3 regions of the Candidatus Flexifilum breve genome follow, and region 1 is predicted to be linked to each of the others. Evidence: riboswitches for the same ligand, from Rfam matches in the RefSeq annotation. Region 1 holds a riboswitch; each other region holds the start of a gene.
The links. A riboswitch is a leader RNA that binds a small molecule or an ion and turns the genes downstream of it on or off. The one in region 1 is predicted to bind S-adenosylmethionine.
Positions count from the first base shown of each region.

Region 2: linked by a shared signal. The riboswitch ahead of IPK17_RS01895 (trans-sulfuration enzyme family protein) and the one ahead of IPK17_RS14355 (DUF1003 domain-containing protein) in region 1 are both predicted to bind S-adenosylmethionine.
Region 3: linked by a shared signal. The riboswitch ahead of metK (methionine adenosyltransferase) and the one ahead of IPK17_RS14355 (DUF1003 domain-containing protein) in region 1 are both predicted to bind S-adenosylmethionine.

Region 1 covers NZ_JADJPI010000015.1:1,061-11,246, forward strand. The annotation lists partial or broken gene IPK17_RS14335 (homocysteine S-methyltransferase family protein) at 1-1,043, opposite strand, end outside; gene IPK17_RS14340 (hypothetical protein) at 1,423-1,545, opposite strand; gene IPK17_RS14345 (nucleoside phosphorylase) at 1,652-2,416, opposite strand; gene IPK17_RS14350 (hypothetical protein) at 2,424-2,888, opposite strand; gene IPK17_RS14355 (DUF1003 domain-containing protein) at 2,912-3,808, opposite strand; SAM riboswitch class I at 3,878-3,983, opposite strand; gene IPK17_RS14360 (hypothetical protein) at 4,086-4,577, shown strand; gene IPK17_RS14365 (hypothetical protein) at 4,734-5,252, shown strand; gene deoC (deoxyribose-phosphate aldolase) at 5,439-6,431, shown strand; gene IPK17_RS14375 (Uma2 family endonuclease) at 6,475-7,059, shown strand; gene IPK17_RS14380 (DUF4279 domain-containing protein) at 7,071-7,709, shown strand; gene IPK17_RS14385 (aldehyde dehydrogenase family protein) at 7,730-10,135, shown strand; gene IPK17_RS14390 (adenylyltransferase/cytidyltransferase family protein) at 10,155-10,186, shown strand, end outside.
Region 2 covers NZ_JADJPI010000004.1:235,880-246,065, reverse strand. The annotation lists gene IPK17_RS01915 (cupin domain-containing protein) at 1-187, shown strand, start outside; gene leuB (3-isopropylmalate dehydrogenase) at 296-1,357, shown strand; gene IPK17_RS01905 (Clp protease N-terminal domain-containing protein) at 1,469-3,391, opposite strand; gene IPK17_RS01900 (FHA domain-containing protein) at 3,421-3,768, opposite strand; SAM riboswitch class I at 3,931-4,043, shown strand; gene IPK17_RS01895 (trans-sulfuration enzyme family protein) at 4,174-5,433, shown strand; gene thrC (threonine synthase) at 5,553-6,851, opposite strand; gene IPK17_RS01885 (homoserine kinase) at 6,964-7,905, shown strand; gene IPK17_RS01880 (aldehyde dehydrogenase family protein) at 8,053-9,525, shown strand; gene iscX (Fe-S cluster assembly protein IscX) at 9,628-9,834, shown strand; gene IPK17_RS01870 (NADH-quinone oxidoreductase subunit B) at 9,831-10,186, shown strand, end outside.
Region 3 covers NZ_JADJPI010000037.1:242,490-252,675, forward strand. The annotation lists gene IPK17_RS32010 (aminotransferase class IV) at 98-928, shown strand; gene IPK17_RS32015 (TfoX/Sxy family protein) at 1,034-1,273, opposite strand; gene IPK17_RS32020 (methyltransferase domain-containing protein) at 1,274-2,176, opposite strand; gene IPK17_RS32025 (hypothetical protein) at 2,380-3,264, opposite strand; gene metK (methionine adenosyltransferase) at 3,503-4,738, opposite strand; SAM riboswitch class I at 4,812-4,918, opposite strand; gene folE (GTP cyclohydrolase I FolE) at 5,226-5,924, opposite strand; gene IPK17_RS32040 (YveK family protein) at 6,083-6,730, shown strand; gene IPK17_RS32045 (CpsD/CapB family tyrosine-protein kinase) at 6,737-7,390, shown strand; gene IPK17_RS32050 (hypothetical protein) at 7,409-7,594, shown strand; gene IPK17_RS32055 (glucose-1-phosphate thymidylyltransferase) at 7,736-8,812, shown strand; gene IPK17_RS32060 (HAD family hydrolase) at 8,823-9,725, shown strand; gene rfbB (dTDP-glucose 4,6-dehydratase) at 9,728-10,186, shown strand, end outside.

The sequences.
Region 1 (10,186 bases):
GCCACATTTTCGAGTTCCCGCTGGAGCGGTTCGCGGCGTTTAGCGCGACCAGCCACTTCCTCGGCGTAGCTGTGACCATGCACCGCCTCGTACAGCTTGGCGATGTGATCGGGCTGGGTGCCGCAGCACCCGCCGACGATGCCCACGCCCCAGCGCGTGAACTCCGACACCATCTGGCTGAACGGATCGGGTTCCATCGGGTAAACCGCTTCGCCGTCCACATTGATCGGCAAGCCGGCGTTCGGCAGAATGCTGATCGGGTACGGGCTGTTCTCCACGAGGAACTTGACGGGTTCGCGCATGTATTCCGGCCCCGTCGAGCAGTTTAGGCCGATCACGTCCAACTGCAGCGGTTCGAGCGTGGTCAGCGCGCTGTTGATGTCCGTGCCGAACAGCATACGCCCGCTCGTATCCAGCGTCACCTGCACCTGTAACGGGATGCGCACGCCGAGATCCGCGAACAGACGGTTGATGCCGTAGACCGCCGCCTTCACTTCGAGGATATCCTGACTCGTCTCGATCAGCAGCACATCGCAGCCGCCTTCGACCAAGCCTTTGGCCTGCGCGTAGAACACGTCCGCCAGTTCATCAAAGGTGATGTTGCTCAGGTCGGGGTCGGTGCCGCTCGGCAGCTTGCCCGACGGCCCGATGCTGCCCGCCACCATGCGCGGGATGCCGGTCTCCGCTTCGATCTTGTCGCATACACCGCGCGCCAACTGCGCCGCCGCATAGTTGATCTCGTAAGCCTTGTCCTGCAGGCCGTATTCGCGCAGGGTCAGCGGGTTGCTGCGGAACGTGCACGTTTCCACCACTTCCGCGCCCACCCGCAGGAACGACTCGTGAATCGCCGCGATCACATCCGGGCGCGTGATCACCAGATAGTCGTTGCAGCCGTTGTACTGTTCGCCGCCGAAGTCGTCGGCGGTCAGGTTGTAGCGCTGAATGCTCGTTCCCATCGCGCCGTCAAAGATCACGACGTGATCGTGGATGGCGTCCAGATAGCGGCGGTTGGTATACGTCCGATTTGCGTGTCTCTGCGTCATGCTCACCTAGTTTCTACTTCCCTTAGCCAGATTCTCCCGGTCCTCTGCCCAGCGACCGGGGTTGGTGACGATATAACCGCGGAATTCGTTCAGCGTGAATTCGTTCCGGATGACCTGTTCGTAAAAGTTACGCTGCCATAATCTGCCACGAAACGGTGGCAATTCTTGATTGCCCGCCGGAATAGATCCGTTTGGTCACCGCCGGTTTGAACCCTGCAACAATTTGCGACAATGACGGAGTTGGACGATAGCGCGACACCTGTGTGTGCGCCCTGATCTACGGTCCATGGGACTGGGGCAGACACCTAGGTCTGCCCCTCAATAATCAATAATGCCGTGAAAATGGTTCGGCATAACGACATGGGCATCCAGTTCAATCTCAGGGGGAATTTATGCGCTCCTCCACCACCTCTTCCACAATCCGCCCAAAATCGTTCAACCGCATCTCACCATCGACGATGTCGCCGAACAACGATTCGCGCCCATGCGTGCAAATCGTCACGACATACGCGCCATTCTGCGTGTAATCGTACCAATCAATTGATGGCGGATCGTCATCGGCGAATAGATGACTCTACCTCGTTCAACCGTTTGCCTCATGGCATGCCTCACAACCGCAGACACGCCTCGACCGCCAACGTGAACAATTTCTGGCGCGTGTCCGGTCGCCCGTTGATCCAATCGCGGGAATCCCATTCGTCGCCGCTCAGGTCGTCGCCGCTGTACAAAATCTGCCCGAAGGTCACGCCGCGGAACTTCGCCACCGCAAAGAACGCCGACGCTTCCATTTCGACCGTCAGACAGCCTTCGTCGCGGCGCTGCGCCACCTTGCCCGGCGTCTCGCGATAGAGCGCGTCGGTCGTCCACGTCTTGCCGATCACATATGGGACATGATGCGCTTGCAGCGTCTGCTCAATCGCTTCAATCGCTTGCGGGCTGGCCGACACATCGCGGCTCGGCGGCAGGTAGTGATACGACGTGCCTTCATCGCGGATCGCCGTCACGGGCACAACCACATGGCCGACAGCCAGCTCTTTGTTGAGCACACCCGCACCGCCGCACGCGATGATCTTGCTCGCGCCAAGCGCGATCAATTCTTCGAGATACCCCGCGGCCAGCGGCGCGCCCACGCCGGGATGCGCCACCGCCACCCGCCGACCATCCTGCTCGATCACGTACACCGGATTGCTGCCCATTTCGCTGCGCAGCACCAGCACTTGCTCAGCTTCAGCACAGGCCGCCGCGATCACTTCCTGAAAGAAGCACAGGACACAGTATTCCGGCATGCGCTCGTGCCGCCGCAGCAGCTTGTGCGGCTCGATCATCGCGTTGGGATTGCTGTCGTATTCGAGAATCGGATACATGTTCGTCATTGACGCTTTAGCCTTGCAGCTTCTTGAACTCGCTTAACTGATGGGTGTGCGTTTCCATGTCTTCACTCATCGCATCCAACCACCCGCCATACCCCTTAATGCCGCCCGCCTGCTGCGCTGTGAGGGATTCCGCGCGGCTGATGGTGCGCGCGATCAAATCGCGAAACTCACTGAGCGTGCCCGGCCAATCCAAATGTGCCCGCGCCTCGACTGACTGCGCGTTGAATGTATCGAAGTCGTACTCAATCGGTTCGACATTCCCCGCTGCGAACAGGTCATAGCGGCGGTGCAGTTCGACCAGCCACCCGGCTTCGTGCGCGATGATCTGCTTGGGCGACCACCAGCCGCACGCCTCCGACTTTTCGGCCAATTCCGGCGTGTAGGTGTCGGTCACCGCCAACATGTCGCCGCTCACCTTGCGAAATTGCTGGAGCGCGGTCTGGAACTTCTCAAAGGTGTTCACGGGAGGCATCGATCCATCACTTTCTACTCAAATCACGCTTCATTTTCGGGTTTGGAAGTGTTGGGGCGCGCGTGCAGCAGCTTGCCCGGCACCCGCGTTTGCGCCATTTGCTGCACGATCAGCGCCTGAATCTCGTCGAGTTGATCCTGAATATCGCGAATTTCCAGCTCCGCCTTGATGTTCACGCTGTATTCGATGTCGTCGCGAATCTTGTCGCGCGCCGCCTGCCGGTTCTGGCTGATCAACACGAACAGCGAGAGGAAGATCGCTTCCAGTGAGACGATCATCGTCAGCAGGCCGAATGGGAACGGATCAAACGGTTCCAGACCGGGGATGATGTGCATATTCAGCACCATCCACACGGCGAACCACACAAAGTTGAAGTAGACGAAGCGAATATCACCAGCGACCATCGTCAGAAAATCAGAGAGGCGTTCGCCAATCGTCGGCTTGATGACCTCTTCCATCTCTTCGTTGACGTTGCGGGCGACGACGCGGTTGCGCACCAAGACATCGGTCTCGCGGATGCGCTTGCCGAGCATGGCGATCATGTCGAGCGCGGCAGCGGGGTGGGCGCGCACCAGCATGAGCAAGTCGTTCCGGTCAATGACCAGCACCATCGTCTGATCGATGGCGCGCGCGCTCGTGCTGCGGCTCGCGTTGTCGAGCAGCGACAGTTCCCCGAAGATTTCGCCTTTTTCCATGTAGCTGATGGTGACGCGCTCGTGGCTGCGGTCGCGGATGAAGATTTCCACACGGCCCCGCTGCACAATGAACATTGTGCCGCCGGGTTCACCCGCCGTGAAAATCACCTGACCGGGCATGAACGTCATTTGCTCAAGCTGCTGCGCCAGCGCTTCTAGTTCTTGATCGTCCAGCAGTTCGAAGAGTGGAACTTCGCGAAGTAAATTGAGGTCAATGTTCTGCATAGCGCCTTCCCCCAAAAAACAAAAACGCCTCAGGCAGTCAAGACACAGAGGCGCGGGATAGACAGAAATTGCTCATCTTCCAGACCCATGTCTGACGGACTTAGCACCTTCCCGACGCTTCAGGGGTTGCCGCGAGATCAGTGAGCCGTGTCTCTCCCTCGCCTCTTGATGAGATGTTCAATTGAACTTCGAAAATGCATTGTAATCTATCCTGAGATCAGCGTCAAGCGCCGCACAATGCGCTATACTGGAAGTAATGAACGGAGAGGAGTCGGTCATGAAACGTCATACAATCATCGCCGTTTTTCCATCGCGTGGTTCGTTGATTGACGCCGTCGAGCGCGTGAAAGCGCTGGACTATCTGAAGATTAAACACTCTGCGGTCATCGTGAAAGCCGACGACGGCGAAACGGTCGTCCTCGAAGACGACATCAGCGTGAGCGAAGGCAGCATCGCGGGCGGTACGCTCGGGTCGCTCATGGGGGCGCTCGGCATCGCCGGCTTAGGCGCATTCCTGCTGCCGGGCGTTGGCCCGATCATCGCCATCGGCGCGGGCGCGCTGCTCGGCGGCTTGATCGGCGGGGCGACGGGCGGCCTCACCGCCAGCCTGATTGATCTCGGCATCAAAGATGACCAGTTGGACGAATTAGCGGGGCATTTGAGCGCGGGCCGCGTCGCTATGGTGCTCGACGCCGAAGCTGAAGTCGATGTGCTCGGACGTTTGCAGCAAGACCTGCAGCCCTTCGAAGCTGAAATCACCACGCCCTAACCTCCGGGGATGGGAGGCTCTGCCCATCCCTGATCCCCGCAATCCCATGCGGCATTTGTGACACCTGTCACCATGAGATTGGAAGAATTCATTGTTGTAGTATCCAGAGTTGATGTATTCTCAACAGGTACGATCTGGTTGGCAAGGGAATAAACGATGTCGTCTGAACTGGTAGTGGCGATCTTTCCGTCGCGCACCACCCTCACTAAAGCCCTCGATCACCTCATGGGCATCAAGGATCTCCACATTGAGCACGCGGCGATTGTCGCCAAGGCGAACAGTGGGGAGGTCATTTTTCTCGACGATGACATCGGGCCGGATGAAGGCGGAATCACGGGCGGCACACTCGGCGCGGCGATTGCGGCGCTCGGCGTCGCGCAGTTGGGCGCGCTGGCCATCCCCGGCGTCGGGGCGCTGATCGCGGTCGGCGCGGCGGCGCTGGTGGGCGGTCTGCTCGGCAACGTCACCGGGCGCTTAGCCGCCAACCTCGTGGATTCAGGCTTCAAGCCGGATCACGATCATGTGAGTTCACTCTCCGGTCGCCTCGAAGCGGGTCATCCCGCGCTCATTCTGGAGGTCGCCAACGCGCACGCCATCCTCGACCGCCTCAAAGCCGAACTTCAGCCCTACCGCGCCGAACTCGTCGATCAACTGCGCGCCGTCGCGGCGGCGTAAACCGCTTAACGTTTGCACACATGCTTGTAGGGGCGCACGGCCGTGCGCCCCTACGGTAATCCCCACGAAAATCACTGATTGCACCCCGCTTCACACCACCCGTCTATCATTCATCTCCACCCGCCCAAAACGCCGCGGGATCAGGGTATAATCGCTGTAATTCAGTTGATCAGAGGATGAATCCCGATGGCGATCCCCGAAATTCACGCGGAACATGTGAATCACCACAGTGAAGAGCGTAACCCCGGACTGCCGCTCGATCTTGGGTGGGTGCGGAGCGTGCGCGTCAACACCAGCGCCGCCGAGCGCCGCGCCGCGACGCTGGGGACGCGCCGTTCGGTCAAGAAGGACACGCAGGCGGCGTGGCTGCTGCGCGCGATCACCTGCATTGACCTGACCACCCTTTCCGGCGACGACACCCCCGGCAATGTGCTGCGCCTGTGCGCGAAAGCTCGCCAGCCCGTGCGGCAGGACATGCTCGAAGCGCTTGGCGTCGCCGATCTTGGCATCACAACGGGCGCGGTGTGCGTGTATCACAGCCGCGTCGCCGATGCGGTCAAGGCGCTGGAGGGCACGAGCATCCCGGTCGCCGCTGTCTCGACTGGGTTCCCGGCGGGGCAAAGCTCGTTCCGCACGCGCCTCACCGAAATTCAGGACTCGGTCGCGGCGGGCGCTCAAGAGATCGACATCGTGATCAGCCGCGAGCATGTGCTGACGGGTAACTGGGAAGCGCTCTACGACGAGGTGCAGCAGTTCCGCGCGGCGTGCGGCGACGCGCACATGAAATCGATCCTGGCGACGGGCGAACTCGGCACGCTGCGGCATGTCGCGCAGGCCAGTCTCGTCTGCATGATGGCAGGATCGGACTTCATCAAGACCTCGACGGGCAAAGAACCCGTCAACGCGACGCTCGAAGTCAGCCTGATCATGACGCGCATGATCCGCGAGTATCTCGACCGCACGGGCGTGAAGGTCGGCTTTAAGCCCGCGGGCGGCATCCGCACGGCCAAGCACGCCATGAACTGGCAAATTCTCATGAAAGAGGAGCTCGGCGACGATTGGCTGTTCCCGAACCTGTTCCGCTTCGGCGCGAGCGCGCTGCTCACCGACATCGAACGCCAGCTTTCGCACTACCTGACCGGACGCTACGCCGCCGAATATTACATGCCGATGGGGTGAAAGCAGCGGTTAGCAATTAGCCGTTAGCGAAGGAGCATCTTGTATGGCCATCCAAGCGATTCAAGAGAAGTACGTCGATGAAGATGCGTTGCTGCGCCTTGATCCGGACAAGACCTACGAAGTCATCGATGGAGAACTGGTCGAAATGGCACCTGTTGGCGGATTGCATCACATGATCGCAGGCAATATCCATGATCTGATTAAGCTTCACGTCAAGGTGCACAAGCTGGGGCTAGTCTTCATGGATTCATTTATCTATTTGCTTTCCAGAGATGCGGAACAGCTGCGTGGTTCGCAAATCCCGGATGTGTCATATATTCGAAAACAAGACATTCCGGCGGATTGGGAAATCCGGCGTCCGTTCCCCGGTGCGCCAACCCTCGCTGTCGAAGTCGTATCGCCGGGTGATGATCCGAATCTGCTGTTGAAGCGTGTTCGCAAGTATCTGGAATATGGCACACATCAGGTGTGGGTAGTTTTTCCCGACGGCAAAGAAGTGCATCAATACCGGCGCGGCGCGGATGTGATCCGTGTATATACGGGAGGAGACACAATGGAAATCGAAGATCTCTTCCCCGGCTTGACGCTCACGCTGACTGAGATTTTTGCCATGCCTGACTTGAGTTAAGAGACGCTGGTATGCGCCAAGTTTTACTTTATACCGACGAGGATGGAAACTGGATTGCTGATGTGCCGTCGCTGCCCGGTTGCCATAGTGACGGCAAGACCCGCGAGGAAGCGATTGAGCGGGTGATAGAAGGGATTGATGCCTATATCGCGTCTTTAGTAGCCGACGATATGCCTATCCCTGTGGAAACGGGTAATTACGAACTGCTTGAACTGGAAACTGATGAAGCTTCCAGTCAGTCGACATCACCGATCCCCTTGTGGCAGCGGGATCGGCACTCAACAGCGAGCTTTCGAATTATGGGGGATGCAGTGGAACCAGCAGGTATCACTGAAAAACTTGGGCTTACCCCAGATCATTCCCATCGCAAAGGCGATATTCGGAAGAAGAGTCAGAACGGTGTCCATCGATCAGGCATGTGGTTAATTAGTTCCAAACTCCCCGAAGGGGAAAGTCTAGAGAATCATTTACGCGATTTATTGCGGCAGCTTGAACCTCATCACACTTATCTTCACTCCCTAAGTGACCATGCCCAGTTTGATTTTTTCTGCGGTGTCTTTGATATGGAGTTCAGCGGTTTTGAACTTTCGCCCATGACCCTACAACAGATCGCTGATCTTGAGGCGATTCTAGGTGTTGCGATTTACTAGTTGATCAGCGGAGTATACCTATGTCCGTTCGAGAATTATTCCAAACCATGACCTACGGAACCGCGCCGGAAGCGGCAGATGCCGCGCGCGCGTGGCTTGACGCCCACAAGCGCAAATTTGACCTGTTCATCAACAACCAGTGGGTGAAAGCCGAGGCGCACTTCGACAGCACCAACCCGGCGACGGGCGAGAAAATCGCGTCGATTGGCGACGGCGGCAAAAAAGGTGTCGATCTCGCCGCGCAGGCCGCCCGCGCCGCCTTCCCCGCGTGGAGCGCCCTCTCCGGTCACGAACGCGCCAAGCACCTGTATGCGATTGCCCGCAACATTCAGAAGCACGCCCGTCTGCTCGCCGTGCTCGAATCGCTGGACAATGGCAAGCCGATCCGCGAATCGCGCGACCTCGACATTCCGCTCGTCGCCCGCCACTTCTATCATCACGCGGGCTGGGCGCAGCTTCAGGAACGCGAACTGGCCGACTATCAGCCCGTCGGCGTGATCGGGCAGGTGATCCCGTGGAACTTCCCGCTGCTGATGCTGGCGTGGAAGATCGCCCCGGCGATTGCCATGGGCAACACCATTGTGATCAAGCCCGCGCCCTACACCAGCCTGACCGCCCTGCTCTTCGGCGAAATCGTCGCGGAAGCGGGACTGCCGCCGGGCGTGGTCAACGTCGTCACGGGCGGCGATCAAACGGGGGCGGCGGTCACCGAGCACCCGGACTTCGACAAGATCGCCTTCACGGGGTCGACCAATGTCGGCAAGATCATCCGCCGCGCGACGGCGGGCACAGGCAAGAAGCTCTCGCTCGAACTCGGCGGCAAGTCGCCGTTCATCGTCTTCGAAGACGCGGATCAGGATGCGGCGATTGAAGGTCTGGTCGATGCGATCTGGTTCAATCAGGGGCAGGTGTGCTGCGCCGGGTCGCGCTTGCTGGTGCAGGAGAGCATCGCGCCGCGCTTCTTGGACAAGGTCAAGCTGCGCATGAGCAAACTGCGCGTCGGCGACCCGCTCGACAAGAGCATCGACATCGGCGCGATTGTCGACCCCGTGCAGCGCCGCACCATCGACGGCTGGGTGCAGAAGGGCATCGCCGAAGGCGCGGAGATCTATCAACCGGACTGCCCGCTGCCGGACAAAGGCTGCTGGTATCTGCCCACGCTGATCACCAACGTCAGCTCGGCGTCGGTCGTCGTGCAGGAAGAGATCTTCGGCCCGGTGGTCGTCGCGCTGACCTTCCGCACGCCCAAAGAGGCGGTCGCGCTGGCCAATAACACGCGTTACGGCCTCGCCGCCAGCATCTGGAGCGAGAACCTCAACCTGTCGCTCGATGTGGCGCGCAAAGTCAAAGCGGGGAGCGTGTGGGTCAATTCGACCAACCTGTTCGACGCGGCGTCGGGTTTCGGCGGCTACCGTGAGAGCGGTTTTGGACGCGAAGGCGGACGCGAAGGTCTGCATGAATATCTGCGCCCGAAATGGCAGGCAAGACCAACGCCATTAACCACAGAGAACACGGAGAAGAAAGCGAAAGTGCAGCCGATTCCGGCGGCGTTGAATGGCGGTAAAGCCAACGGGCACGCCATTGACCGCACGGCCAAGCTGTTCATCGGCGGCAAGCAGGCGCGTTCCGACGGCAACTACACGCGCCCGGTGAGCGCACCGGACGGCCATGTGATCGGTCAGGTGGCCGATGGCAACCGCAAGGACATTCGCGACGCCGTGGAAGCGGCGGTCAAAGCGGCGGATGGCTGGGGGTACAAGACCGGACACAGCCGCGCGCAAATCCTCTACTACATCGCCGAAAATCTGAGTGCCCGCGCCGACGAATTCGCGCAGCGGATCAGCGCGCAGACCGGCGCCGATGACGCCGCCGCCCACGCTGAAGTCAGCGCAGCGATCAGCCGCCTGTTCACCTATGCCGCGTACTGCGACAAATACGGCGGCGAAATTCAGGAAACACCTCTGCGCGGCGTGACGATGGCGCTGCACGAACCCATCGGCGTGATCGGCATCGCCTGCCCCGACGAAGCGCCGCTGCTGGCCTTCGTTTCGCTGTTCGCCCCGGCGATTGCGCGCGGCAACAGCGTCGTAATCCTCCCCTCGGAAAAATCCCCGTTGAGCGCCACCGATTTCTATCAGGTGCTGGAAACGTCGGATGTGCCCGCGGGCGTGGTCAACATTGTCACGGGCGAACGGGCGACGATGATCAAGACGCTCGCCGAACATGACGCGGTGGACGCGGTGTGGTACTTCGCCGACGCAGCCGGCAGCGCGTTCGTCGAGAAGGCGTCCGCCGAGAACATGAAGCGCACATGGGTCAGCTATGGCCTCTCGCGCGACTGGCAGTCCGAAGAGCAGGGTGCGGGCGAAGATTTCCTGTTCAATGCGACGCAGGTCAAGAACATCTGGATTCCCACGGGCGAATAGGCGCGGAGACACGGAACGCATGGGCAAAAAAGTCTTTGTGAGCGGGTGTTT
Region 2 (10,186 bases), on a different contig from region 1:
CCTGCTCAAGTTTCGGGATCGCGATGTGTGGCTGGACGAAGGCGAATTCCTCATCATCCCGCGCGGTGTCGAGCATTTGCCCGTCGCCGAACAGGAAGTGCACGTCATGCTGATCGAGCCGCAGGGCACACTCAACACCGGCAACGTGCAGAACGAGCGCACGGTCAGCGATTTGCAGAGGTTATAACCTCTAGAGATGTGAGAACTCTATCCGCGGCGTGCTCTCGGAACGCAGAGTAAATTGCTCTGCGTTCTCTGCGTTCTCTGCGGTTTCATTTCTTTTAGGAGAGCATGGATGAAAGCAAAGATCACAGTACTGCCCGGCGACGGGATTGGCGTGGAAGTTACCAGCGCGGCGGTTGCCGTACTGAACAAGGTCGCGTCGCGGTTTGGTCACGAATTCTCGTATGAAGAAGCGCTGATCGGCGGCATCGCCATCGACAAGACCGGCACAGCGCTCCCTGAAGAGACGCTGCGCACCGGCGAACAGTCGGACGCGATTCTGCTCGGCGCGGTCGGCGGCCCGAAGTGGGATAATCCCACGGCGGCGGTGCGCCCCGAACAGGGTCTGCTCAAGATTCGCAAGCACTTTGGTCTGTTCGCCAACTTGCGTCCGGTCAAGACCTATCCCGCGCTGGCGCAGTACAGCCCGCTTCGCATCGAACTGCTCAACGGCGTGGATATGCTTATCGTCCGCGAACTGACGGGCGGCATCTACTTTGGGCCGCGGCAGGAGCAGGGCGACGGCGACTCGGCCTACGACACCGAATTGTACACCGTGCCGGAGGTTGAACGCATCGCGCACATCGCTTTCCGGGCGGCGCAGGGGCGGCGCAAGAAGCTGACCTCGGTCGACAAGGCGAACGTCATGGCCTCCATGCGTCTGTGGCGGCGGACGGTCGTCAAGGTGGCGGAAGATTACGCTGATGTCGCGCTCGATCACGCGCTGGTCGATTCGTGCGCCATGCACCTGATCACGCGTCCGGCGAGCTTCGACGTGATGGTCGCCAGCAACATCTTCGGCGACATCCTCAGCGATGAAGCGTCGGTGCTGGCGGGGTCGCTCGGCATGCTGCCGTCGGCGTCGCTCGGTGCAGACGGTCTCGGTTTGTACGAACCGGTGCACGGCTCCGCGCCGGATATTGCGGGGCAGGGCAAGGCAAACCCGACCGGCGCGATCCTCAGCGCCGCCATGCTGCTGCGTTACAGCCTGAATCTGGAAGCGGAAGCCAAAGCAGTCGAAGCGGCGGTTGAGAGCGTGCTGGATCAGGGCGCGCGCACGGCGGATATCGCGCCGCGCGGCGGCAGCTTTGTCAGCACGACCGAATTCACGCAGGCCGTCGCGGAGAAAATCTAAGGTCAACTGCTTAACGCAAAGACGCGAAGTCGCTAAGGCGCAAAGTAGATTTTTGCTACTTTCTTTGCGTCTTTGCGTCCTAGCGTCTTTGCGTTGAGTCTTTTCTTGCCCTTACTCTTCCTGCGGTTGATCGGTGGACAGCGTATCGAACGACCCTGCGCCGCTCAGCTTATGCTGGAGCAGATTCATGGTGAGCGCCGCCAGCAGATACATCAGCCGCCGCCCGCCCACTGACATCGTGTCCCACGTGAACGCCCGCATCGACGCCATTGCCAGCGCGATGTAGTACTCATCCCACTGATCCGGCACGGCCAGACACTCGCGCACAATCTCGCGGATCGCGCTGATAGGCTGCATGGTAACGCTGGTCGGGCTGACCCCCGGCGCGTTCCCTGCGTTCAACGCCGCGATCAACCGCAGCACATCACGCGCGCCCTGCCACGAATCGCCTGCCGCCTTCATCACAATATCGTTCAGCAGACTGATTTCCAGCGACGCCCAGTCGAACAGGGTGTGTCCGTCGCGCGTCTGCGCAAAATCGATCAGGAAGGCACTGCTGTTCGGCCCGACGAGGATGTTGCCGAGATGCAGGTCACCGTGGATCTTGCTGAACGAGCCGTTTACGTAGCGATCCAATAAATCGTCGTAGGCGTAGACGGGGTTGGGCAGTGCATCCGGACGGATGCCGATCACGGGGATGGTCGCCGCGCGGTAATCAAAATCAGGGTCGAGCGAACTGGCGGCGCGCAGCAGCGCTTCTTCGCGGGTTTGCCACACGCGTCCGATCAATCGATCGACCGTCTCACCGCGGTAGAAGGTGTCGCGGGACAGGTTGACATTGCGCACCTGAATCTTGTAGGCGCGCTTAGCCGCTTCCGCGCCCTTGCCGAGTGCGAGCTGAATCCAGTTTTTCTCGCGGTTGACGCGCTGCACGATGAAGCCTTCGATGGAGATCACGTCGCCGTAGTGCAGTTCGTTGATGCGCTTGCGTTTGATCGGCTCTTTGATCGCAGTGATGGGCGCGGAACCGTCCTCTTCGCCCACGTATTCGAGGGTGAGCAGCGGCGGCAGCAGCCAATCATATTCCGTCCACACCTGAAAGCTGAATTCGCGGCGCTGCTGCCACCACGTTTTGCCGAAGTAGGGGTAGAGTTCACGCCGCAGCCAGTCACCGAGGTTGTCCACGCCGATCTTCTGAGCGACCGTCCGCAAGTCCTGTGCGTTGTTGTCCGTCCCAGCGACGAACGTGTATTTCAGCCCGGCGAGGTCAGACGTCTCCGACGTCGTCGGTTTGTCTTCCAGACGCGCGGTGAGCGGCGGCAGTGAATTCTTAACATGCTGCTCGTAGCGCTGCGCTTCATCCAGCACGATATCTGCCGTGTCGATTTTGACCACGACCGCGGCGTCCTCCATGCGATCCGTCCCGATGGGCGTCACCACGAGGATGAGCGCGGCTGTGTATCCGCCCATCAGCCGCCGCTCAACGCGAATCTGACTGTAGCCGTGGAACATGCGCCGCAGCAGCGCAATCGTCTGGTCGGAAAGGGCGAAGGTCCCGTCGAAGTCCTGCCCAAAATCGATCTTGATATAGGACTGGGCGGGAGCGTCGGTGAGGGCCCGCGTGCGCGCCTCGGATCGCAACCGCTCCAGATTAATTTCGAGCTTGCGCAGCACGCGCACGGGGATGCTGTCATTCTCTTCGAGGATCGCCAGCAGCAAATCGCGCTCGTCGATTTCCGGACGGTGCGCTTCGAGCGCGAGGTCGTTGGCGATGCTCAACACGACCTTGGTGCGCGGTGTATCGGGCACGCCCGCCCACAGGCGCTGACGGTTGCCTTTGCCTGTCAAACGGCGGATCGCATCAACCACATACTGCGGCGTTAACCCCTGTTCTTCGAGCAGCGTTCCGGTCAGGCCGCTTTGAATGTCCAGCAGGCCAATGAACAGATGCTCGACGCCGAGGTAGTAGTGATTCATGCGGAAAGATTCTTGCCGCGCATTGATCAGAATGTCTCGAAGCCCAATCGTCGCCATAAGTCTTTGTCTTTGGTCTGTAATCGCGGTTATTCGACAGGCTGAATGCGCATCCACGTGCGTCCGACGCGGAACAATTGGCCGTCGCTCAACGGGATGGTGCCTGTCACGCGCTGGTCATCCACGTTATCTTCGATAAAGGTGCCATTTTTGCTGTCGCAGTCTTCCAGCCACCACCCCTGGTCACGCCGATGCAGTTTGGCATGATACCGCGAACTATAGGTGTCGTTACGCAGGCACACATCGTTGTCTTCCTTGCGCCCGATGGTCAGCGTCCAATCGCCGCCGTCCTGCGACCCAGCGTCATCCCCAAAGGTGAGCAGCAGGCCGTCATCCACGCCGCTCATCAGCATAATGCCGACGTACTTATCTTCCATCGCCACCCTGACCACTGTTATCTGATCCTGCTCTCATAAGTATAGCGGGACTCCTCCGCTTGTGGATAGGTAATGACGGGTGGTCGAATTGCCTGCTTGCCAGCACACCAAAAGCATGCTATAGTCCTCTCCAAGTACGTTAACAAACCCCATAGCGCAACACTCTTATCCAGAGCGAGGGAGAGTACGGCTCGATGAACTCGCGGCAACCCCCACACCAGCCTTATCGGTGCGGGAAGGTGCTAAGTCCGGCAGATTATTCTGGAAGATGAGAGCGTACTTCTGGTGACCCAGGTTACGACCTCAAAGAGACTTCATGCCGAAGTCTCTTTTTATTCCCGAACCCTGCCGTGTGGAGCGAGTGCCACGGTGGGGTTTTATTGTATGGTGTGGAGACAGTCGATCATGCTCAATGGTAACAATCGGGGAAGCAAAACACGTTCAGTCCATGGCGGGACGAAGCGCGCCAAAGCCTACAACTCACTCACCGCGCCGATCGTGCAGACAGCGACGTATACCTTCAGCGATACGCAAGAGCTGATCGATTTTATGGAACGTAAGACGTGGGGCGATGGCGAAGACCGTGAGGAATACGGTCGCTATGGCAACCCGACCGTAACCGCGGTCGAACGCAAGCTGGCGGCGCTGGATGGCGGCGACGATGCCGTGCTGTATTCCTCGGGCATGAACGCGATCACCTCGCTGCTGCTGTCCATTCTCCCGGCGGGGTCGCACATCGTCATCACCGATGACTGTTATCGCCGCACCCGCCAATTCTGTTTGACCTTCCTCAAGCGTTTTGGCATTGAAACCACCGTCGTCCACATGGGTGACTACGAAGCGATGGAAACCGCCATCATCCCCAAGAAAACCCGCATCATCATCTCCGAAAGCCCGACCAACCCTTACCTCCGCATCGCCGACCTTGAACGCATCGCCCAGATTGGCAAGAAGCACCGTGTGCTCACGCTCATCGACAGCACGTTTGCGACGCCGGTCAATCAGCGTCCACTGGAATGGGGCATCGACTTTGTGCTGCACAGCGCGACCAAGTACCTCGCGGGGCACAACGATGTGCTGGCGGGCGTGATTGTGGGGCAGGGCGACCGCATGAAGGCGCTGCGTGACGCGCGCGGTGTGCTCGGCGGCGTGGTTGACCCGCATGCAGCGTATCTGGTGGATCGCGGCATCAAAACGTTGGGCGTGCGCGTACAGCAGCAGAACGAAACGGCGCTCGAAGTCGCGCGCTTCCTCGAAGCGCACCCGTCGATTGACCGCGTGTGGTATCCCGGCCTGAAGTCGCACCCCGATTACACCGTCGCGGCTTCGCAGATGGACGCGTTCGGCGGCGTCGTGACCTTCGAAGTGAAGGGGGACCTCAAGACGACCAGTGATTTCATTGACCGCATGCGCATTCCGTACATCGCGCCGAGCCTCGGCGGGGTCGAAAGCCTGATCGAGCAGCCCGCGCTGATGAGCTACTTCGAAAAGACGACCGAAGAACGCCTTGCGTTGGGCATCAAGGACAATCTGGTGCGCTTCGCCGTCGGCATCGAAGATACCAACGACCTCATCAACGATCTGGAACAGGCGCTGTCCGGCATCCGTGCCCGTCACGAATATCCGCAGATTCAGAACCTGTGGGAAGTCCGCTTCCGCCAGTAACAAGCACAAGACTCGTCGCAAAGACGCAAGGACACGAAGACGCAAAGGAATTGTTCTACTAACTCCTTTGCGTCTCTGCGTCTTCGCGCCTTTGCGTTTAATCTTGGCGTTTCTTGCTTTTATGCTGGCGTTAAGTTCGCGTCGTTGATGACTTCCGCCAGTGACTCGACCGTCGGCTTGGCCGCGAACACCCGGTTCGGGAACGCCGACTCGATGTCGTCCAGCAGCCCTTCATGATACGCAATCGTCGCGTCCGGGTCTTTCAGCACGTGACCCGTCAGGATGCCGACCACCGTCTCATGCGGCTTGATTACCCCATTTTCGACCAGCTTCTTGACGCCCGCCAGTGAACACGCCGACGCGGGTTCGCAGCCGATACCCTGCGCGTCGATCAGCGCCTTGGCATCCATGATCTGCTGGTCGGTGACCTGTTCGACCACGCCTTCCGTCCACTGGAGCGCGCGCACGGCCTTGGGGTAGTTGACCGGGTTGCCAATCTTGATCGCCGTGGCGATGGTATCCGCTTCCATCGGTTGATAGTCAGTGAAACCGTTCTGGTAGGCGCGGTACAGCGGATTCGCGCCTTCCGCCTGAATGATCGCCAGCGACGGCAGGCGGTCGATCAGGCCGATCTCATACATTTCGCGCAGACCCTTGCCAAACGCCGAACTGTTGCCGAGATTGCCGCCGGGCACGACGATCCAGTCGGGAACCTGCCAGCGCAACTGCTGGATCGTCTCGATCATGATCGACTTCTGCCCCTCAAGGCGGAACGGATTGACCGAGTTGAGCACATAAATGCCGAGCTTTTCTGAGATTTCGCGCACGAGTTCGAGGTTGCGGTCGAAGTCGGCGGCAATGCGGATGCACGTCGCGCCATACGCGACCGCTTGCGACAGTTTGCCGAGCGCGATCTGCTTGTTCTGGAACAGCACGATTCCCTGAATACCGCTCCACGCCGCGTACGCCGCCAGCGACGCCGAGGTGTTGCCCGTCGAGGCGCACGCCACCTTTTTCATACCGAGCACCTGCGCCTGCGTCAAGCCGCCCGTCATGCCGCGATCTTTGAACGATCCGGTCGGGTTTTCGCCTTCATGCTTCAGGTACAGCTTCTCCACGCCGACCCATTTGGATAGGCGCGGTGACGGGTAGAGGTTCGTGTTGCCTTCCGGGCGGCTGACGATCAGGGCAGGGTCAACGTCCGGGTAAATCATTTCTTTGTAGCGCCACACGCCGCTGTTATACGGAAAGTCGAGCGTCCCGAGGCGGGAATCGAACAACTCGCGAGTGACAGTTTTACGCAGCCAATCCATGTCGTGCTTGAGATCGAGCAAGCCGCCGCAAGTCGAACAGGTGTAGATGACTTGGTCGACGGGGTATTGATGATGACAGTTCATGCACTCAAGCACGCTCAACATACGGCACCTCATTTCAATGGATACGCCCCGATTGTAATGACTTGGGCGCTGACATACAATCCATGTTATACTTCCCGTGTTTTGTTCGTTTTGCCCAAGTTAAGGACAGTTCGTGAATAAAGCGGTTGCCTTTGCCCCCGCCACGGTGGCGAACATCGGTGTTGGCTTCGATATTTTAGGACTCGCGCTGGACAACCCTGGCGATACCATCAGCGCCGAGTTTTCCGACACGCCCGGCGTCACCGTCGCCGGGATCGAAGGGGATGGCGGCAAGCTTCCGCGTGATCCGAACAAGAATACCGCCTGTGTCGCCGGGCTGAGCGTCTTGCGCGCTGCCGGTTCGACGCAAGGTGTGGCGCTTACCATTCAGAAGGGCTTGCCCGCGGCCAGCGGTCTCGGCAGCAGCGCGGCGAGCGCGGTGGGCGCGGCGGTCGCAGTCAACGCGCTTCTTGGTGAACCGCTCACCCGCGACCAACTCCTCGCACCGTCGCTGGACGGTGAGGCGATTGCCAGCGGCTACCACGCTGATAACGTCGCGCCGTGCCTGTTCGGCGGCATCACGTTGAGCTATGGCATCGAAGCGCATCAAATCGAACGTCTGCCCATTCCGCGCGGACTCAGCCTCGCGCTGGTCACGCCGCATGTCGAAGTCGCGACGGCGATGGCGCGCGCGGTGCTGCCCAAAGAGATTCCGCTCAAGAGCATGGTCAAGCAGACGGGTTCAGTCGCCCGTTTGATCCGCGCCATTTACACCGACGATCTCGAAAGCATGGCCGCGGCGATGGAAGCCGACGTCGTCATCGAACCCGCCCGCGCGCATCTCATGCCGGGGCTGTTCGAAGCGCGGCGCGCGGCCAAAGCTGCGGGCGCGCTGGCTCTGGTGATCAGCGGGGCAGGACCGACGCTGTGCGCGGTCTGCGCGAGTCACGAAACGGCGCTGCAAGTCGTCTCTGCTTTAGAAATGGTGTACGCCGAACTCGGGTTGGGCTGCACAGCGCGCGCAGCCTCGGTCAGCGAACAGGGATCGAGCGTGCACGTCTCCGAAGGCGCGTAAGCATTCCGTGTTATTGCGTTTGTAGGGGCGCACGGCCGTGCGCCCCTACGATGAAAACACCATCGCGTCATTTGTGAAATCGTTGACAAACGCAGATGGGCTTTTTATACTCACCATCTGCAAAATAACCTTTTCTTGAGGAAAGAAATGTCTGAACTTGTACGCCATTACATTGGCGGTCAATGGGTGGAGTCGGGCGAGACGTTTGAGTCACGCAACCCCGCGACCGAAGAGCTGATCGCGCCGATTGCCAAAGCCACGGTCGAGCAGGTCGACGCGGCGGTGCAGGCGGCGAAGGCGGCGTATCGCGGTTGGCGGTTGACGCCTGCGCCCCGGCGCGGTGAAGTGCTCTATGCGGTCGCGCAGCTCCTCACCGAACGCAAAGAAGCGCTCTCGCGCCTGATGACTCAGGAAATGGGCAAGGTGCTGTCCGAAGCGCGCGGCGATGTGCAGGAAGCCATCGACATGGCGTATTACATGGGCGGGGAAGGGCGGCGCATGCTTGGCTATACCGCGCCCGTCGAAATGCCGGACAAGTTCGGCATGGCGCTCCGCGACTCGGTCGGCGTCGTCGGCTTGGTGACACCGTGGAACTTCCCGGTCGCTGTGCCGAGCTGGAAGATGCTGCCCGCGCTGGTAGCCGGTAATGCCGTCGTGTGGAAGCCGAGCGAAGAGACGCCCGCCGTCGCGGCGGCTTTCGTCAAGGTCTTCGAAGATGCGGGTTTGCCCCCCGGCGTGCTGAATCTCGTGTTGGGCGCGGGTGATGTGGGCGGCGCGCTCGTGGCGCATCCCGACGTGCGCGTGATCTCGTTTACAGGTTCGACCGACACCGGCTTGAAGGTGTACCAGAAAGCCGCGTCGTTGGGCAAGAAAGTTTGCCTGGAGATGGGCGGCAAGAACGCCATCATCGTCATGGATGATGCGAACCTTGAACTGGCGAGTAAGGCGATCACGTGGAGCGCCTACGGCACGACCGGGCAGCGCTGCACCGCCACCAGCCGTTTGATTGTCCACAAGGATATCAAAGCGCAGTTGGTCGAGGCGCTTGGCGATCGCGCGCGCACGCTCAAAGTTGGCTATGGCTTGGAAGACGGCGTCGAAGTTGGCCCGCTCGTTAACGCGAAGGCGTTAGAGAAGGTTGAACGCTACGTCGGCATTGGTCGCGACGAAGGCGCGCAAATTCTGATCGGCGGCGGTCGTCCCAACACCGCACGCGGCTATTTCTACAGCCCGACGCTGTTTGGAGGCGTCACGCCGACCATGCGCATTGCCCGTGAAGAAATCTTCGGGCCGGTGCTGTCGATGATCGAAGTCGACTCGCTGGAACAGGCGATTGAAGTCAACAACGGTGTGCCGTTCGGCCTGTCGAGCAGCATCTTCACCGAAAATGTGAACGCCGCTTTCCGCGCCATCCGCGACCTGACGACGGGTATCGTCTATATCAATCACGGCACGACCGGCGCGGAAATTCAGTTCCCGTTCGGCGGCACGCGCGGCACGGGCAACGGCATGCGCGAAGCCGGGTCGACGGCGCTGGATAGCTTCACCGAATGGAAGTCGGTCTATGTCGATTACAGCGGACGCTTACAGCGCGCGCAAATCGACAACCGTGAAGGGTAGCCATCCGTATGTCGGGATGAAATCTCCCTCATCCAATGCTCTAAATACGGCGTGTCCGACACTCGGATTTGAGCGCGACTTGCGGTAAAATACAGGTATCGGATGTTGTTGTATTGGGAAAACTCCTACGAAATCGTCCTGACGCTCATGGAGCGTTATCCTGACGTGCAGGTTGAATCCGTAGGGATGGATCAGTTGTACCGCATGATTGTCGAGTTACCAGAGTTCGCGGATGACCCGCGATTAGCGAACGAGGGTATCCTGCGGGATATTCTACGGGAGTGGTACGAGGAGGACAGCTCTGAATGAGCCAAATTGATCTACGTGAACTGCAAAGCACCGAGTTTCCCGTCCCGACGGAATTGCAGGACAACGTCGCCATCACCAGCCTGAGCCGGATCTATAACTGGAGCCGCCGCAATTCGATGTGGCCGCTGCTGTTCGGTTTGGCCTGCTGCGCGATTGAGATGATCTGCACCGCCGCATCGCGCTACGACCTGGCCCGTTTCGGGATGGAAGTGATGCGCGCCAGCCCGCGTCAAGCTGACCTGATGATCGTTTCCGGCACGGTGACGAAGAAGATGGTCGTGCCGATTGTCCGCCTCTACAACCAGATGCCGGAACCGAAATACGTTCTGGCGATGGGCGCGTGCGCCAGCGG
Region 3 (10,186 bases), on a different contig from region 1:
GAAGCAATAGTTCACAGTATTCAGTTTACAGTTGACAGCTAAAAGAGCTCATGTCACTGTAGGCATTCCAAGCAATCCGGACTTATGAGGTGAAACCATGCCCTGTACTATCCGTATATTGACCTCCGAAGGGCTGCAACCCGCCGACTACACGGCTGAGTCGCTGAATGCGGCGGCGCGCTATGAACCCGCCAATGGCATCTACACCGTCGGCAACACGTTCGACACCACCAAGGCGCTCAAGCTGACCGCGCATCTCGACCGCATGGAAGATTCGGCGCGGCGGGCGCACATTCCGCTCACGCTGGATCGTTCCCGGCTGCGTGCGGCGCTCCGTGAGTTGATTATGCTGGCAGGTTACGGGGACGTGCGCTATCGCATCACTGTGCCCGCCGACCAACCGGAGCGCTTCATCCTGAGTGTCGAACCGTTCAAGGGCGTGCCGCCCGAGGTGATCGCCAACGGCATCCGCGTGATCACCGCGCCGGACAGCGCCCGTCAGAATGCCGAAGCCAAAACCACGGGCTGGATGCACGACCGCGAGAAGCTGGAATCGACGCTGCCGCCCGGGATCTATACGTCGCTGCTGCTCGACGCGGCAGGGCACGTACTGGAAGGGGCGACGAGCAATTTTTACGCGATTCTCGATGGCGTGCTGTATACCGCCGGGGAAGGGGTACTGCCGGGGATTGGGCAGCAGATTGCGCTGGAAGTCGCAGCGGAGGTGCTGCCCGTACGCCGTCAGCCAATCCACGTGAATGATGTGCCGCGGGTGAGCGAAGCCTTTATCACCAGCGCGAGCCGGGGGATTGTGCCCGTCGTGGAGATTGATGGGATCAAACTGGGGGATGGCACGCCGGGAGTGCTCACCCAGCAGCTCCGTGAACGCTACGAAGTCGCCAAGCAGAAATACCTAGAAGAGCTGTAAAAAGCTGTTGAACCACAGAGAACACGGAGAACACAGAGAAATAGATCTGAATTTCTCCTCTGTGCTCTCTGTGTTCTCTGTGGTTAATTTCTTCGCGTTGAGTCTTTAATCAACCTGTGCTTTGAGTTGATCTTTGACATCTTGCGGCAGGTGCTGCCACGGGATGTCGAGGATGGCCGCTTCCAGCCCGTACAGCATATTGAGCGATACCTCGCGCGGACGGCTGGCTTTCAGGCGGCGGTAGACTTCCATCGAGCCGAGGCGTTCAATCTCTTCGAAGGTCGTGATGCCGATTTCGGCGAGCCATTGGCGGCTTTTCGGGCCGAGGTTGCGCAGGTCAGCCATTTAGTCGACTTCGATGGGCGCTTTGAAATCATAGATGCCGTCGCGGACTGCCCAGCGGCGGCCATCGGTGCGGCAGGTGAGGATTTCGCCGCTGCGCACGACCTCGCCGCCGCATTCCGGGCAGGCGAACAGCGTTTCGACCGAGCGATTGTCGGGCGTTGGCCCGGTGGCGATGCTCTTGGTGAAGATGCTCGGCGAATACAGCAGTCCCGTCGCTTGCAGCGCGCTGTCCATGCCGACCAGCACATTCTGCGGCACGTACTTCTTGAGCGGCTGCAGGCGGAAGAACGAAACAGGTACGCGTGTCTTCAGGTCAAACCCGGCGCGTCCCAGCTCCTGCCGGATGTGCTCCGGGTGAAAGTCGAAATTGAGTTCGACAAATTCGACCGGGTCGAGATTGTTTGGATCCCACGCCTGCTTGTTCAGCGCGTGCCGAACCAGCGCCTTCAGATTGCGCTTGTTGGCGTGTTCGAGAATCAGCGTGCCGCCCGGCGACAGCACGCGGCGGATTTGGTTGAGCACGCGTGTCACGTCCGACATATGATGCAGCACGCGCACGACCGTCACGCAGTCGAAGATGCCCGGCTGGAACGGCAGTTTATAGGCATCAGCGGCCACATAGATGTAACGCGGCGACCGCCCGAGATGCTCCTGCGCATCCTGCAAATTCGAAAGCGCATAATCGAGCACGATCACTTGCTCGAAATTGGCATATTCGTTGGTGAGCCGCCCAAAGCCCGCGCCGACTTCGAGCAGGCGCTGCCCCGTTTTCGGCAGCAGCTTGCGCAGCGCGATGCGCTCGACGCGGTCTTCATATTCGCGCCCGCGTCCCTCCCAGAAGTCGGTACGGTAATTCGAACCTTCGTAATCGCAGATGCGGGGTTGGGAGTCGGGCTTGGACATTCTCATCTCTCACTGGGCAAACTTCTGGACTGATTTTATCACAGGTTGACGGCCTGAACCCGACGTGAATCCGGCTATTATGCACTCTTTAACGATGGCGGGGATGGGCCGGTCAAAGGAGGTCGGGACCGTAGAAACGAATAGGAGGCGCGCAGCGCGCTGCGCCCCATCCAGATTGACATGCGCGCACTCCGACTGGTGCGCTATGGCGAATTGCTCTGGGCGTAGCTCCCGTCGTAGTTCTCGGGCGGCACGGCTTGACCCTGCATAGTGGTCACCGCCTGCTGATTGATCGTTTCCGGCGAAGAATCGCCTTCGTACAACTGTGGGCGCAGCAGTTCGTCGAGCGCGCGAATGCCGCCGATGGCGACCAGTCCCGTCGGGATCGGTTGGTTAGCCATGGGCACCGGTTCATCATCGAGCGTGTAGCCCAAGCCGGCAGTCTCCGAGAAGCCCGGCCACGGATCGCGCGAATAATCGCTGTCCGCCATCAGGTAGATCGGCTCCCCGCTGATCGCGTCGGCGGCGAACTGGGTAGCTTCGGCAAAATTGTCGGGCAGGTTGAACAGCGCGCGGACAATCGGTTCAAACGTGAGGCGCAGGTTGTTGATCGGGTCGTGGAGCTGCGTCTCCGACACGGGGATCACGGCGCGGACATCCAGCGCGACGGGTAATTCCTCGTTGATGGGGACATCCAAATCGAGCGCGACGGGCAGTTCCAGCCCCGCGGGCAGCGATAGATTCACGCTGGCGTTGTTGAGCACGCCAACGCCGGGGAGGGTGATGGTTGCGTTCACGACCAGCGGCACGGACTGCGTCAGCACGACGACGGTTTGCGTTTCCAGCGGCACATTGAGCACGACGGGGATCGTATCGCGGACGGGGATTGTCCAGTCGATGGTGGCTTCGTCCAGCCCGACGAAACTGCTGTGCAGCCCAGTGAGCAGCGGCGAGGCGACGTTGTTCTTGATGTCGAAGATCAGCAGGAGCAGCACCACCAGCACGATGATCAGAATCAGATTGACGATGAACGAGAACAGAATCATGAAGTTTTTGATACCGCTGCCGATAGCTTTCAACGCGCGCATAATCGCCCTTACCTTCGTGAATAGTCCGCTGCTGAAACTATACACTAACCCGAGGCAGCGCGGCAATGAGAATAGGTTGACAGTGATCAGTTCACAGTTATCCGTGGCAGAAGCAAACGCGGTCGTCCGATGCGAATTAGAGATACGGGGGTTAAATGGTAGAGGCGCACCGCCGTGCGCCCCTACATCAGTTCTAGTCTTTAACGGTTCACTGAAGACTGTGAACTGTCAACTTCTCCTACAGCCCGGCTTCAGCGCGGAGGGCATCCGCCTTGTCGGTCTGTTCCCACGGCACGCTGATATCATCGCGGCCAAAGTGACCATACGCGGCGACCTGCTTGTAGATCGGGCGGCGCAGGTTCAGGTCGCGGATGATGGCGGCGGGGCGCATGTCAAAGTGCTTGCGGATGATCGCTTCGATCTGTTCATCCGGGATGACGCCCGTGCCGAAGGTTTCGACGGCCAGCGAGGTCGGCTGGGCGACGCCGATGGCGTACGACACCTGCAGTTCAAAGCGCTTGGCGATGCCCGCCGCGACGATGTTCTTGGCGATGTAGCGCGCCATGTACGCCGCGCTGCGATCGACCTTCGTCGGGTCCTTGCCGGAGAACGCGCCGCCGCCGTGACGGGCCACGCCGCCATAAGTGTCGACAATGATCTTGCGTCCGGTCAGGCCAGCGTCGCCGAGCGGGCCACCGGTGACGAAACGACCGGTCGGGTTGACGAAAATGCGCGTGTTGTCGTCCAGCAGGTGATGGGGCACGACGCGCATGATGATCTGTTCAATCACCGTCTTGCGGATTTCTTCCTGCGATACTTCCGGCGCGTGCTGGGTTGAGACGACGATGGTGTCGACACGCTTCGGCTTGCCGTAAGCATATTCGACCGTCACCTGACTCTTGGCGTCGGGACGCAGCCAGTCGATTTCACCGGACTTGCGCGCTTCGGCGAGGCGGCGGGTCAGCTTGTGCGCCAGCGAAATGGTCAGCGGCATCAGTTCCGGCGTTTCGTCGCAGGCGAAGCCGATCATCATGCCTTGATCGCCCGCGCCCGTCGCTTCGATTTCCGCATCGCTCATCTGGCCTTCGCGGGCTTCCAGCGCCTTGTCAACACCCTGCGCGATATCTGACGACTGTTCCTTAATCGAGACCATCACACCGCAGGTGTCGGCGTCAAAGCCGTACTTGCCGCGGGTGTAGCCGATGCCGCGCACGGTTTCGCGGACCAGTTCTTCAATATCGACATACGTGCTCGTGGTGATTTCACCGAAAACGAACACGATACCCGTCGTGGTGGAGCTTTCGCAAGCGACACGCGCATTCGGATCATTCGTGAGAATGGCGTCCAATACGGCATCCGAGACCTGATCGCACATCTTGTCCGGGTGGCCTTCCGACACGGACTCCGAGGTGAAGAAGTACCGTGGGGAGGACATGAAAGTCGAGCCGGCAGCCTGCTGTTGTTGTTGCACCATGAGAGTGTGAGCCTCCAATAAAAAAGACGTTTCTCCGGCAGGGAAACGTCTTCAGCTCAATCACTGATTTATCCGCTCATCTGCCAGAGGTCTTGCTCTGGACGGAATTGGCACCTACCCGGCGCTCCGGGGGTTGCCGCGAGATCAACGAGCCGTTCTCTCCCTCGCTCTTGATGAGTGCAGCCCGACATAACACATCGCAACTGCATTAGGATTCACTATAGCATTGTGTTGTGGCCTTGGCAAGTCAAAAGTGCTTGCGGCCTCTAAATAATGTGTAAAGACCAGCAGCAGACGCAGGGAATATTCAGGTTTTCTATCACATAGGTGGATGTGGGCTACTGGCTGCAGTTTAACTTATGAATAGGGGCGCGGGGAGGCTGTGCCGTCCGGGGCGACCAAAGCACGTAGGGGCGCGCGCCGCCAAACAAAACCGTTGCGGCCCCTACCGTAACCATCGAGAACGAATACCAGCGGGGGGGGGGGGTTAGCGGTGCGCGGTCGGGCGTCCCAGATGCGCCATGAATTCGCCCCGCGTGATGTGATCGGTGCGGAAGTGGCCGAGCATGGCGCTGGTGGTCATGCTCGATTCGTGCTTCTTGACGCCGCGGATCATCGAGCACATGTGCACGCCATCGGCGACGACCGCGACGCCTTGCGGATCCAGCACTTCCTGAATGAAATCGGCGATCTGCCGCGTCATGCGTTCCTGCACCTGCAGGCGATGCGCGAACATGTCCACGATGCGCGGAATCTTCGACAGCCCGACGACTTTGTCGCGCGGGATGTAGGCGACATGAACCACCCCATAGAAGGGCAGCATGTGATGTTCGCACAGACTGTTGAATTCGATGTCGCGGACGATCACCATATCGTCGTAGTCGACATCAAAGAGCGCGCCGTTCAGCAGTTTGGCCGGGTCAGTTCGGTAGCCGTCCAAGAGTTCCTCGTACATGCGCGCGACGCGGTTGGGGGTCTTGAGCAGCCCTTCGCGGCTGGGGTCTTCGCCCACCGCTTCCAGAATCTTGACCATCGACGTTTCAATCTTGTCGTGATCCACAGGCGGCAATCCTAACTCAAAGGCTTGCATAAATTCGGGTGATTGCATTTTGTCGTGCATTACGGTAAGCATATCACCATCATCATGTCTGTGGAAGCGATTCATGTCGCTCAGCAGCTTATCCATTTGACCACCATTCCATTACAGCTTCAGTCCTAGTCACAGCGAATACAGAGTAAAACGGTGACTTAAGAAGGACATGAATTTCAGTCAGGTTTAAGCAAACGTTCACTATTTTGGCGAATGCGGTAGAATTAGGCGGCTTTTGTTTGCGAGGATACTCTATGAACTTGATCGATTATGGGCGCATTCTTCTCCGTCGAGGCTGGATCATGATCCTGCTGGCCATCCTCACCGCGGCCAGCGCGTACCTTATCAGCCGCCAGCAGACGCCCGTCTACCGTTCGACCCAACTGGTGTTGATTCAGCCGGCGCGGACCGACCTCGGCCTGACCGAAGCCCTGATCCGTTTGATGCAGTCCTACCGCGTGTATTTGAGCAGTACCGACCGCGCGCAGCAGGTGATTGACTCCCTTGACCTCGACATGACCCCCGGCGATCTGCTGGGCGCGGCGACTTTCACCGCCGACAGCAACCGCTTCACGATGCAGATCGATATCGACCTGCCGGATGGCGATATGGCCAACGATATCGCCTATGAATGGGGCAGTTTGCTCGTGCAGTACCGCAACCGGGAAAACCAGACCGTGCAGCAGTCGGATCGCATCACGGCGCTGCTGGTGGATCGCCCGCAGTATGGTCTGCTGCGTCCCAACGTCCCGATCAATACGGCGGCGGGCGGGCTGATCGGCTTTGGGCTCGGCGCGGTGATCGTATTCGTGCTGGAATATCTCGAAAGTGCCATTGTGCGCCGCCGCGATGATATCGAACGCTCGCTCGGCTTGCCTGTCTTATCCACCATCCCGGAGTAAACTGACTTGGCGAAAGCAACCCTGATCACCCTGACTGACCCGCGGTCTGCCGCGGCAGAGGCGTACCGTTCGCTGCGCACGAACCTAATGTTCGCCAGCGTTGAACGGCCGCTCGAAACGCTGCTCGTCACTTCGTCGGCGCAGAGCGAAGATAAGAGCGTCGTGCTGGCGAACCTCGCCGTGACGTTTGCGCAGGCGGGCAACAAGACCATCATCGTGGATGCGGATTTGCGCCGCCCCGCGCAGCACGAGCTGTGGGGCATCGCCAATGAGCGCGGCCTGACGGACATGATTTTGCAGGATACTGCCATGTCGTCGCCGCCGCTCGTCGCAACCGACATCCCGAATTTGAGCGTGCTCCCGAGCGGCAAACTGCCGCCTGTGCCGTCGGATGTGTTGAGCAGCGCGAAAATGTCCGAAGTCATCGGCGTGCTGCGCGCGCGGGCACACTACATCCTGTTCGATGCGCCGCCGATTCTCGTCGCGGCGGACGCGGCGCTGCTCGGCGCGAAGGTCGATGGCGTGGTGCTGGCGATGCGCGTCGGCGTGACCCGGCGTGATCAAGCGGCGCGCGCGAAGCAGACGTTGGAGCGCGTGCACGTCCGGTTGTTGGGCGTGGCGCTGACGAATGCCCCGCGTGAGAACGTGTCCGGTTACTAGAGCGTTCGGAGAGCCACGATGCCGGAACTCCCACCCGATCCCAAAGCAGTCGACGAGTGGAAGCAGCTTCCCCAGAGCCAGCCGACCAAGCAGGCCATGCCGCCCTTGCTCGGCGGTGGGAACGTGTTCCGCACCTGGTGGTTCTGGCTGTTCGTGGCCTTTGGCGTGGTCGCCTTGATCAGCCTGATTGCCGGACGGGCCTAACAATTACCTTGTAGGGACGAGGCATGCCTCGTCCGTTTTTGCGGGAATTAAGAGAGGACGAGACATGTCTCGTCCCTACACCAATACATCGATCTAGACATGTCGCCGTGCTTGCAGACGCGACAGCCAAGGAAATGAATGATGAAGGGATTGATCCTGAGCGGCGGCAAGGGGACGCGGTTGTACCCGCTGACCTACACCCGGGCGAAGCAGTTGATGCCTGTCGCCAACAAACCTGTGCTCTTCCGGGTGATCGAAACAATCCGCGACGCGGGTGTGACCGAAATCGGCATCGTGATCGGGCAGACGGGCGAGGAGATCAAAGCGGCGGTCGGCGATGGCTCAACCTGGGGTGTCAAGATCACTTATATCCCGCAGGACGAACCGCGTGGGTTGGCGCACGCCGTCATGATCTCGCAGGATTATCTCGGTGATGAACCGTTCGTCATGTTTCTCGGCGATAACGTCATACAGGGGGGGATCGCGAAGCTGATCGCGGATTTCACCAACCACCTTGACCAGTGGAACAGCCAGATCGTGCTGAAAGCGGTGGACGACCCGTCATCGTTTGGCGTGGCCAAACTGCGCGCCGATGGCACGATTGAGCAGTTGATCGAAAAGCCGAAGAACCCCCCGAGCAACCTGGCGCTGGTCGGCATTTACATGTTCGACAAGCACATTTTCGAGGCGGTCAACAGCATTCCGCCGTCCGGGCGCAACGAATATGAGATCACCGATGCGATCCAGTGGCTCATCCAGCACGGCTATACGGTCGTGCCGCATGTGCATCAGGGCTGGTGGATTGACACGGGCAAGCGCATCGACATGATCGACGCGAACGCGCTTGTGCTCGAAGAACTCACGCCGGGCGTCGCGCCGGACGCAGTGATCGAGAACTCGCAGTTGGATCGGCGCGTGATCGTGGAACGCGGCGCGAAGATCAGCAACAGCACGATTCACGGCCCGACGATCATCGGCGAAGACTGCGTCATCGAAAACAGCTATGTCGGACCGTATACGAGCATTCATCATCATACGCGGGTGAGCAACTGCGAGATCGAGCGCAGCATTATCCTCGAACACTGCAACATCTGTGATCTCGGCGTGCGTTTGCACGGCAGCTTGATCGGGCGGAACGCCACAGTGCAGAAGAAGGATGATCTGCCCAAGGCGCTTACGCTCAATATTGGCGATCACAGCAACGTTTGGATTATCTAGGACAACAAACATGGCATTGGATAGAAAAGAGATCAAGCTCGTCGCCATTGATGTCGATGGCACGCTGCTCAACAGTCAGCACGAAATGACCCCACGCGTCGAAGCGGCGCTGCGCGAAGCGATTGCGCAGGGGGTGATGGTCGTATTTGCCACCGGCAAGACGCGTAACGCCGTGATCAATCACCTCAAGAAGCTGGGCATCGAATCGCCGGGGATTTTCAATCAGGGCTTGATCGCGCTGGACGCAGACGGCAAGACGATCCATTCGCAGACGCTCGATCCGGGCGTCGCGCGGCAGGTGATCACCTTTGCGGAAGATCGCGGGTTTACGCTCGTCGCCTACAGCGGTTCGCGCATGCTCACCAAAACGCGCAGCAAGGTGATCGAAGAATCGTTCTCCACCTATCACGAAAACCCGCCGGAAATCGTCGGCGCACTGCAAAACGTGCTCATCAACACGCCGATCAACAAGGTGATCGCCTTTGGCGACCCGGTCGGCATCAAGAGCCTGCGCTGGCAGTTGAATGCCTCGCTCGGCGGCTCTGCGCGCTTGATGCAGGCGGGCGTCCCCGAACATCTCGAAATCCTGCCGCCGGGCGGGTCGAAGGGCAACGCGCTCAAGGTGCTGTGCAAGCACTACAAGATTGCGGCGGATCAGGTCATGGCGATCGGCGATGCGGAAAACGACATCGAAATGCTTCAGTTCGCCGGGATCGGCGTGGCGATGGACAATGCCGACGCCAAGACGAAAGAAGCGGCCAAGCACGTCGTCGCCAGCAATGATCAGGATGGCGTCGCCGAGGCATTCGAGCGCTTTGTGCTCAAGCCGAAGCCGGCTCCGGCAGCCGAAAAGCCCGCCGAACCAGCGGCGGAGAAGCCTGCTGAAGCTAAGAAAGAAGAGGGGGCGAGCTAAGGATGAAGAATATTCTCGTCACCGGGGGCGCAGGCTTCATTGGCAGCGCGTTCGCCCGCTACATGACGGCGCGCTATCCAAATTACAACATCATCGTGTTGGATAAGCTGACGTACGCGGGCAATGTCGACAATCTGCTGCCGATCAGCGATGAGCCGAATTACCGCTTCGAGCGCGGCGATATTGCCGACCGTACGGCGATCACGCGCGTGTTTCAGGCGCATGACATCGACACGGTGGTGAACTTCGCCGCCGAAAGCCACGTCGACCGCAGCATCCTCGACGCCGACGCCTTCATCCACACCGATGTGGTCGGCGTGTATATTCTGCTCGACGAAGCCAAGAAGCACGGCGTGGATCGCTTCCTGCATGTCTCGACGGACGAGGTCTACGGCGATGTGCACGAAGGCTACTCGGTGGAAACCGATCCGTTTGCGCCGAACAGCCCGTATGCGGCGAGC